One region of the Leptolyngbya sp. AN02str genome, then DNA from elsewhere that is predicted to be linked to it. Evidence: riboswitches for the same ligand, from Rfam matches in the RefSeq annotation. Region 1 holds a riboswitch; each other region holds the start of a gene.

The links. A riboswitch is a leader RNA that binds a small molecule or an ion and turns the genes downstream of it on or off. The one in region 1 is predicted to bind cobalamin.
Region 2: linked by a shared signal. The riboswitch ahead of ACQ4M4_RS25120 (CbtB domain-containing protein) and the one ahead of ACQ4M4_RS04460 (TonB-dependent receptor plug domain-containing protein) in region 1 are both predicted to bind cobalamin.
Region 3: linked by a shared signal. The riboswitch ahead of ACQ4M4_RS26860 (hypothetical protein) and the one ahead of ACQ4M4_RS04460 (TonB-dependent receptor plug domain-containing protein) in region 1 are both predicted to bind cobalamin.
Region 4: linked by a shared signal. The riboswitch ahead of ACQ4M4_RS21270 (HupE/UreJ family protein) and the one ahead of ACQ4M4_RS04460 (TonB-dependent receptor plug domain-containing protein) in region 1 are both predicted to bind cobalamin.

What each region holds. Positions count from the first base shown of each region.
Region 1 covers NZ_JBNXVR010000004.1:66,650-68,850, reverse strand. Annotated here, with positions in the region: gene ACQ4M4_RS04465 (hypothetical protein) at 35-409, shown strand; cobalamin riboswitch at 740-884, shown strand; gene ACQ4M4_RS04460 (TonB-dependent receptor plug domain-containing protein) at 905-2,201, shown strand, end outside.
Region 2 covers NZ_JBNXVR010000050.1:9,256-11,456, reverse strand. Annotated here, with positions in the region: gene ACQ4M4_RS25130 (multicopper oxidase domain-containing protein) at 1-622, opposite strand, end outside; gene ACQ4M4_RS25125 (YnfA family protein) at 745-1,068, opposite strand; cobalamin riboswitch at 1,179-1,321, shown strand; gene ACQ4M4_RS25120 (CbtB domain-containing protein) at 1,345-1,533, shown strand; gene ACQ4M4_RS25115 (hypothetical protein) at 1,571-2,201, shown strand, end outside.
Region 3 covers NZ_JBNXVR010000061.1:3,853-6,053, forward strand. Annotated here, with positions in the region: gene ACQ4M4_RS26860 (hypothetical protein) at 1-1,290, opposite strand, end outside; cobalamin riboswitch at 1,558-1,702, opposite strand.
Region 4 covers NZ_JBNXVR010000035.1:33,202-35,402, reverse strand. Annotated here, with positions in the region: gene ACQ4M4_RS21275 (DUF1350 family protein) at 1-101, opposite strand, end outside; gene ACQ4M4_RS21270 (HupE/UreJ family protein) at 322-945, opposite strand; cobalamin riboswitch at 974-1,124, opposite strand; gene ACQ4M4_RS21265 (HNH endonuclease) at 1,274-1,963, shown strand; gene ACQ4M4_RS21260 (ABC transporter ATP-binding protein) at 2,085-2,201, opposite strand, start outside.

The sequences.
Region 1 (2,201 bases):
CCCGCATTGGCAAAAACCGTGAAGTTAAAAAAGAATTAGAAGCTTTTGGAGTGGTAAATCGGATGCGGAAACTCTGCTGCAAACCGTTCGAGAAGTTGAATCTGCAAACTGGAAGACGCAACTTGAAGCAGGCATCGATCGCATCGGTATCGGTGACACGACACTTTACGATCATGTTCTGGATTGCATTATTCGTTTGGGGCTAATTCCCGATCGTGTTCGTCATCTGACTAGACTAGAGCAATACTTTGCATTGGCGCGGAGCAGGACGGCATTCCGGCACTGGAAAGGACCAAATGATTTGATACCAAATCACTATCTGGTGCCCAAAGTTGCGGCTAATGCAAAGCCAGAGGCAACCTTTGCAGACTTTTTGAATGGTGCAGCGGGCAAAAGCCCTTCTCGATGAACGCATGGTCAATGGCACTACGGCTACTGGATCTCTAAACCGATCTCTAATTCAAGACTCAATATGTTCAAGTATTATCTACATCGTTCTGAAACAATTCCTAAATCCGTTCATTCATTGATGAAACACCAAGTCGCCTCCCAATCCAATTCCCCTCCTCAACCCGGTTCAATACAGATGATCGATCGCATCTACAACTTTATTCCCTCTAAAGTTCAATCTGCTGTTTGATAGAAACGCTATACAGCTACATTCATTCAAGCATTCAATCTGTAGAGATCGAGTGGTTGGTAGATTTCCGCTTGCGTAGATAACTCGCTTCAAAGTTATTCTTCAATATTGAAAATTGGTTCTGATAGGGAGCAGCCGTCAGACGTAAGGGGGAAAGTGCAGTGCGAATCTGCCGCTGTCCCGCAGCTGTGAGGAGAGGCGTAACTCTCTAAGTCAGAATGCCCGCCAATAGTTAACCTACTTTCACCCATCTGCGAGGTACGGATGATGACTATCTTTGTGCGGCTTTCCATCACCGGAAAGCTAGTTTTTGGTATTGTTGTAGGTACAATTGCCGTTCTCTGCAATGTTGCGATCGGAGTTGCTCAACCTGTTTCCCCCTCTTCTGCATCAGAGTTACTCGAAGAAGATGAGGAAACAATTAGAATTACGGTTACAGACAGAATTCTGAATCAACCTGTTTATGCTCCATTTCGGCGGGAGGCAACGGTAGAAGATTCTACCCGTCCTGTGTATGTGGTTACTCGTGAGCAAATCGAGGCGCAAGGAGCCAGAACAGTTCAGGAAGCCCTGAGATATCTACCGGGCATTCTTATCGATGGCACGGCGGGTGGACAATTAGGCGCACTCAGCAGCCAATTTATTCGCGGTGGCAATTCTGCTCAGGTGTTGATTTTGCTGGATGGTCGCCCCATCAATGATGTGGGATTTTTTGGTGGATTTGACCTGTCTGAATTCACCACAGATAATGTTGAACGGATTGAGTTATTTCCGGGAGGAGGTTCCACCCTCTATGGTTCCGATGCGTTGGGTGGGGTAATTAACATCGTTACTCGATCGCCCTCTGCTGAACCAGAAGTCACAGTGCGAGCTGCCGCAGGTAGCTTTGGACTGAATGAGCAAGCCATTCAAGCGCGGGGCACTACCGGTGATTTGGGTTGGGCGCTAGGCTACTCTCGCATTCAGTCCAACAATGATTTTCCCTTCGAGATCGTTCGCGTAGCGTCTCGGAACGAGAATCGCATTGACTTAGAAAATCGCCGCGAGAATGCCGAAGTTCTCTACAACAACTTAAATTTGAGTTTGCAAGGACAATTGGGCGATCGCAACACCCTCAACTTCAGTGCCCTTTACCTGACAAAACAATTTGGTGTCGCAGGCGGAGTGCCTATTCCAGACAGCATTGGAGAATTTAACACGCTTACACCTGAAGCGGAACAGTACACCGATGAAGTGTTGTTAGATCTGGTTTGGCGATCGCAGTTAGGACGCAGCGATCATTCATTACTCACCAGTCGCGTCTATGCTGATTTCCTCAGCTATAACTTCAATAACCCTGACCCCAGCACCTTTGGAACTAGAGATGATGTCAATCGCCGCGCCTTGGGTGTGCAAGTCCAGCACAGTTGGCAATTTGCCGAAAATCAAACCCTCACCTATGGCGTTGATTACCGCAATACGCGATCGCGCAATACCACCTTTAGCTATGGTTCAGGCACGACTAGTGTCAACTATGACGGTGACATCAGCCAGGGCGCGCTGTTTGCTCAATATGAGGTGG
Region 2 (2,201 bases), on a different contig from region 1:
GATCGATAATAAACGCGCCGTAGAGTCCCTTGTGCAGGTGTCGTTTAAATGGCGCAGAGTGACAGTGATATAGGTGACAGCCAAAGGGTTTGGCATCAAACTCATACACTACTTCCTGTTCGGGAAATGCTTCGAGCGTACCCGGAACCCCGTCCTGCCGCGCTGAGTGAATACCGTGAAAATGAAGCGTGTGGGGATGAACACCTGGATTTTTGAAGCGAATCCGGATGCGATCGCCTTCTGTCACGCGCAGCGTGGGACCCGGAACCCGCCCATTATATGTCCAGGCAGGATAAACGACTCCAGGGGCAATTTCAACTTCCTGTTCTGCAATTGATACCTCAAACTCTCGTAAAGTCTTGCCATCAGGCAATTGCGAGACGTTTCCTACCTCCCAATCCGTCAAGATCGCCTGTGGATCAAACCCATTGCGGAAATTGTCTACATCTCCCATCGTCATACTGCCTCCATGCACTGGCACAGAACGACCTGAAGGTGTACTAGTGTCCGCAGACGTAGGAGTTTGGGCAAAGACACTACCAGGCAGAAGCTTACCCAGCAATGTCCCAACACCCAATACACCACCGCCAATGAGCGATCGCCGCTTGAAGCTCAAAGCCATGATTTTCTTTTCATATTTCTTTCATAATTTCACAAATTAGCGCACTTTGATCGGCTTTAGCCTTTAAAGTTTGTAAGTGAGGTGGGCTAGCAAGTACTCATACTTTTAGTAGAGAGAAACTATTAAGCTCTGGGTGCATACATCATCACCAGAACACCCACTAAGACAATGGCGGCTCCGACCCAATCCAGGCGATCAGGCACAATTCTGTCTACCTGCCAGCCCCACATGATGGAAAGGATAATGAAAATTCCACCATAGGCAGCATAGGCTCGACCAAAGTTTGCAGGTTGAAGGGTTGCAGCAAAGCCATAAGCTGTGAGTAAAACGATTCCACTTAATGCAAGCCAGACGCTCCTTCCTTCGCGTATCCATTGCCAGAAAAGGTATCCGCCACCAATTTCGCATAAACCAGATAACACAAAATAGAAAAGGGAGCGGAGCATAGTCTTCAAGTCCTCACTGCCGAAGGGTTAGCCCCAGCGTAAATCCAAACAGCGATCGCATCAGTACTGAAGAATTCTAAATTTTTCTCATCAAGATCATAAAACTGTTGTATAGTCCTGAAGCAATCGGTTCTGACGGGGAGCAGCCGCCAGACGCGAGGGGGAAAGAGTAGTGCAAATCTACCGCTGTCCCGCAACTGTGAGGAGAATCAACACTCTAAGCCAGGATGCCCGCCGATACTTAGTCCCATAAGTCAATTAATCTGCGAGGTACAGATGATGGTTAGTTCTACTTCTCTTTGGAGACGCACCAAACAAGTTACGCTTTCAGTTCCGATTCAGGTGGCTTTGCTGACTAGTTTATGTGCGCTTATTCTCTGGACGCTGTATTTCAGTACCTATCCGCCTGTACATGATGCTTTGCACACGACACGACATGGTACGGCGGCAGTTGCCTGTCATTAAAGTCATTACAGTGTGATCCAGACTTAGAGAATTTGTCATGAAAAATTTGAAGTATGTTGGCGTGGCTTTAGCAGCCAGCCTTATTTGTGTATTCCTCTGGTTTAATCCTCTTCCTTCCCGTGCGTCTCAGCCTAGTGTGCTGTTGCAGACTGAACCGTTTTTGAGCCAAGTGGTTCCTGACGAAGCGCCCGTTCGGGTTGCGTTGCAAGCAGTTGATGCAACGGGGCAGCCCTTATCAAATGTGCAGTTTCAACTACAACTTTCAACCCCTGTCAAAACCCCTTGGTTCACCTCTGACTTCCCAGTTGTGGAAGGAACTCAATTGCTCGAACTCAGTGCAAAAGCTCCTAGCGGGAAACTAGAGTTTGAACAAGTGATGCCAATTCGGGGAAACTACACTCTCAAGGCTCAAGTAGAACCTCTTGTCGCGGGTGCATTTGAGCCATTCGAGCAATCGTTGCAGCTTTCGGTGCCTGAAAAGACTACGAAGTATAGAAATGCTGCCATTTTGATTGGCATTCTAATGATCGCTGGAGTCGCTAGCGGCTGGGTAATTGGAGGTGATCAAACAGTTCAAGACGGTGAGGTTGCGCCTCAACCCATACGACTACTGCTGAGTGCTGCTACAGTTGTTGCGATCGCGGTTCTTTTATTTGTCAATATTAATG
Region 3 (2,201 bases), on a different contig from region 1:
GTCCTCTGAGGTTTGTGGAAATGAGCCAATGGTTGTTGTCGGAAAGGGCGGCAGCGTTGACTGGAGTTTTTTGCGTTGCTCATAGGGCATAGCGCGCTCCAAATGATTGACAGTCAGGTTGCGGAGCCGATCTTGTACTGCTGAATTTACAGGGCTGAACTGCTCAAAGGTTTGCCAGTGGGTTTGCACGACTGCTAATCGCTCGCTCGGAGCATTACCATCAAGCGTCTGTGCCAAGATCACCACTTCATCCAGCTTTTGTTCCGCGAAACTCAATACATTTCGCAAGGGTTCCGGCAGTTTTGTCTCTCGCGTCGCATCATAGGGAACAAATTGCAGGGATGATGAGGGATGCAATCGAATATTTGGCGTAATGCCGTGAATAGTTTCTAGTGTTGATAGCACTGATTCGGGAAGAATTTTCCAGATGTTTCTTGCATCTACAATACCTACACCTAACTGTTTATCGGATGGGAAACCGTGTTGTTTCAACAAGTCTAAATTGCATCCACGGGTAAAGTCTAAACTAATGCCAGCAATAGGTAATTGCATCACCCAGGGATACGTGGTTCCCAGATCGTCAAAATAGGTGACGAGATGAACGGATACACCGATTTGAGCAAGCTGGGTGCAGGTGATAGTAATTGCCTCTTTCAGATCCGCTGCACTGCTGGTGACGAGAATCGGTTCATGCACCTGCACCTCGGTGACGCCTAGCGATTTCAGTTGAGTCAGCAATTCACAGTAAAGCGGCAGCAATTTGCTCAAATGGTTTGTGAAATCACCTTCCAGACGGCCCAGTTTCAGAAGCGTGACCGGACTGAGGAGAATGGGAACGGCTCGTTCACCCAGAAGAGTTTGCGATCGCTGCACCGTTGCCAAAAAATCTGCAAAGTTTGCCTCTGGTTGTGCATCAGCCGCAATCTCAGGTACCAAATAGTGATAGTTGGTATCAAACCATTTGGTCATTTCCATCGCTGGAATGCCATCTTTGCCGCGTGCCATTGCAAAATATTGATCGAGTCCCGACAGATGACGAAAGCGATCGGGGATGAGGCCGAACCAAACTGCCCAATCCAGCACATGATCATAAAGCGTCGTGTCACCGATACCGATGCGATCGATGCCTGCTTTGAGTTGCGCCTTCCAGTTCGCAAATTCAACCTCTTGCACTGTTTGCAGCAAAGCTTCTGCATCAAATTTATTGCTCCAAAAGGCTTCTAATGCTTTTTTAACTTCACGGTTTTTACCAATGCGGGGATACCCCAGCGTTGCAGTTTGAATGGTCATTGTTGTAACGTCCTAAACTCTGTAAATAAACGTGTGAGAACAGCTGCCTCCCAATTGGGAAGCAGGCCATAGGCAGACAAAATGAGGATGGCTGACTTAAATCGATCGCAAAATTAGCAGCTACCTTCACTCAGGTAGCACTTCTGCATATCAGCCGTTCGTTTAACTCAGATAGTCAACTCAGAACGCTACAACTTTAAAATCCCGACAAAATACCAATCACAAAAGCTTGAAGTTTTCATCATCCGTACCTCGCAGATGTTTGTGTAACGGGTTTACCAATCGGCGGGCATTCTGACTCAGAGAGTTGCGCCTCTCCTTACAGCTGCGGGACAGCGGCAGATTTACACTGCACTTTCCCCCTTGCGTCTGATGGCTGCTCCCCATCAGAACCGACTTGACCCCAACGATAGCACAGTTGTAGCGCAGTGCAGCAGCTTCACCCTGCATTTCTTCGCAGCTAAAATGCTGAACAACTTCAAAATATAGCGCCTTTCTAAAATTACTTGCGCTATCTGTAGAGTAAAGATGATCCGATTTGATTTTTTTGTTTTATGCTGAGTCGAACATCAAGCGTCATCTTTGTACGGGTGCGCTTTTCTCTGATTCAGCTTTTCAAGAATTTCTTATTTCTGAATATCTACAGGATTAGGTTCGATCGCATTCAGCAGTGGCACAGCCGATCGAATCTCTGGATAGACGATCGCATTTGTGCGATTCCACAGAGCAGATCCGTCAAAGGCGGAATCGCCAACTTTGTAACCTGCTTCAAGGCTTTTCTCCTGCCAGTCTTCTAATTCAACTAAAGACAGCGTGTTGCTTGCTCAGTGATCGAGATTCATAGTTTTCGGCACAGGCCCGCTATCCATTTAACCTCTGTCTTTTGAAGGATAGAAATTAGACCTAAGTAA
Region 4 (2,201 bases), on a different contig from region 1:
TGCGGCGCGGTTGCCACAAACGCCCCACCCAAGAAGTGAAGAATAGCCTCCGGTCGAGATGGAGTTAAAACCCAGTTGCCTGCAATGTCTCGCCAGTCCATAAATGCGTGCCCAGAAAGACCAAAAAAGAGACGCTGATTGCAGCCCTTACCCTAAATCCCTCTCCCAAGCTTGGGAGAGGGACATTGACTCTTGCCCCCCTTCTCCCAAAATTGGGAGAAGGGGCTGGGGGATGAGGGCCAAGATGAGGGCCAAATTGCAAAACTAGGATTGTTCCCCCGATTGCAGCGCTTCTCTTATCCTAACGAGCTTGAGGCAAAATCATCCGGCGATCGCCATTGCCAAAAATGCCGCTCCCATCGCCGAAATCACCAGTGCCGGAATACGCATGGGTTGATGCAGCTTCACCCGATGCTGCAATGCTCGACCCAACGCCAAGGCACCCAGGGCGATCGCATACTGAATCAGCGTAAAGCCCAGCAGGTAACCCCCAATGGGCGCTTGCTCCGCGCCAATAACCGTTTCGCCATAGGCATAGCCGTGAAAAACTCCGGCGATCGCACCCACAATGAGCACCAGCATTGGCGATACCTCGCGCTTTAGCAGCAGCACACCCAAAGCCAGCACTGACAGCGCCACCCAAATTTCCAGCCCAGCGACATTCACCGACGAGAGATGCAGGCCAGTTCCAGCGATCGCCGCTAGCAAAAAGCCCAACGGCACCCACCAGCCGCCCACCCGCAGCGAGGCCAACAAGCCCAGCGCCACAACAAACGCCAAGTGATCCAACCCCACAACGGGATGGCCCACTCCCGACAAAAATCCTTCAACAAACGTTTGGGGCGTCATGCCACCAAAAGGATGGTGCGCCAATGCCGGAGCCGCCAGCAAGCAGCTCGTAGCGATCGCACCCATACCCAACACACGCACATTACGCGTTGCCATAAACTCTGAACCTCGCAGATAACGTTGGCAGTTTCCTTCTCCATCGGCGAGCATCCTGGCTTAAGAAAAATCTTTTCTTTCACAGTTGCGGGACAGCGGCAGACTCACACTGCACTTTCCTCGACCGCACGGCCTCCAAGGGCTGACTTCCCCTTGAAACCAATGGAGCCACGCCATCATATCACTGCAACGTAAATCCAAGGGCATCTGTTCACCATTGTTAGCTGTTTCTTTTGAAATCTATAAACCTACTAGATGAACAGCCAAGATATGTTTCTGAGGCGGGAATACTATTTTCAACTTTGTTATTGTAAGGAACTGCTGAAGTATGGCGAATGAAATCATTTCTTACTTGGAAATGTGCCAGCGAGAGGGAACTAACCTTCAGCGTGGTATGAACTATGGCCTTGGCGGTACTCATTCAGTGATTTTGATGTCACTACGGTCTAACGCACCTTACCGGGATCGACTAGATGATGATGGGTCTGTACTTATTTATGAAGGGCACGATGAACCGAGAAGATCCCTGGCTCAAGACCCTAAAAAGCTTGATCAGCCACAATTTAGGCCAAAAGGTCGTTTAACTCAAAATGGCTACTTTCATGGAGCTGCACAATCTTATAAAAGAGGTGAGCGATTACCTGAACGAGTGCGAGTTTACGAGAAGATTCTTAGTGGTGTGTGGTCATATAACGGCGTCTTTCACTTGGTTGATTCATGGCAGGAACCAGATGAGCATCGACAAGTTTTTAAGTTTAAATTGATAGCTGTTGAGGGAGAAGAAGATTTACAGCAATCTACATCGCCCTCTGCTGAGCGGCGGAGAATAATTCCTTCGGCGGTTAAGTTGGCTGTGTGGAAACGTGATGAAGGTAAATGCGTTGTTTGCAAGGCATCTGATGAACTGCATTTTGATCATGTAATTCCATTTTCTCGAGGTGGGACTTCTGTAACAGCAGAGAATGTGCAATTGTTATGCACTCGACACAATCTTGAGAAGAGCAACAAGATTGTGTAGTTCAGTTAGTTAAGACGCCATTGCAGTAAACAGATAAAGCCCTGTCGAGCTGGGTCGAAACTGGCTGTTCAATTGAAGAAGAACATGCTTCAACTAGAAAAATAAGTTGGCATAATCTATCTTATTTCAAAACTTCTTCGAGTTTGTGCTGTTCCCAGAGTTCCTCGTAGAGGCCGGGTTGGGCAACGAGTTCGTCGTGGGTGCCAGCTTGGACGATGCGGCCTTTGTCGAGGACTAG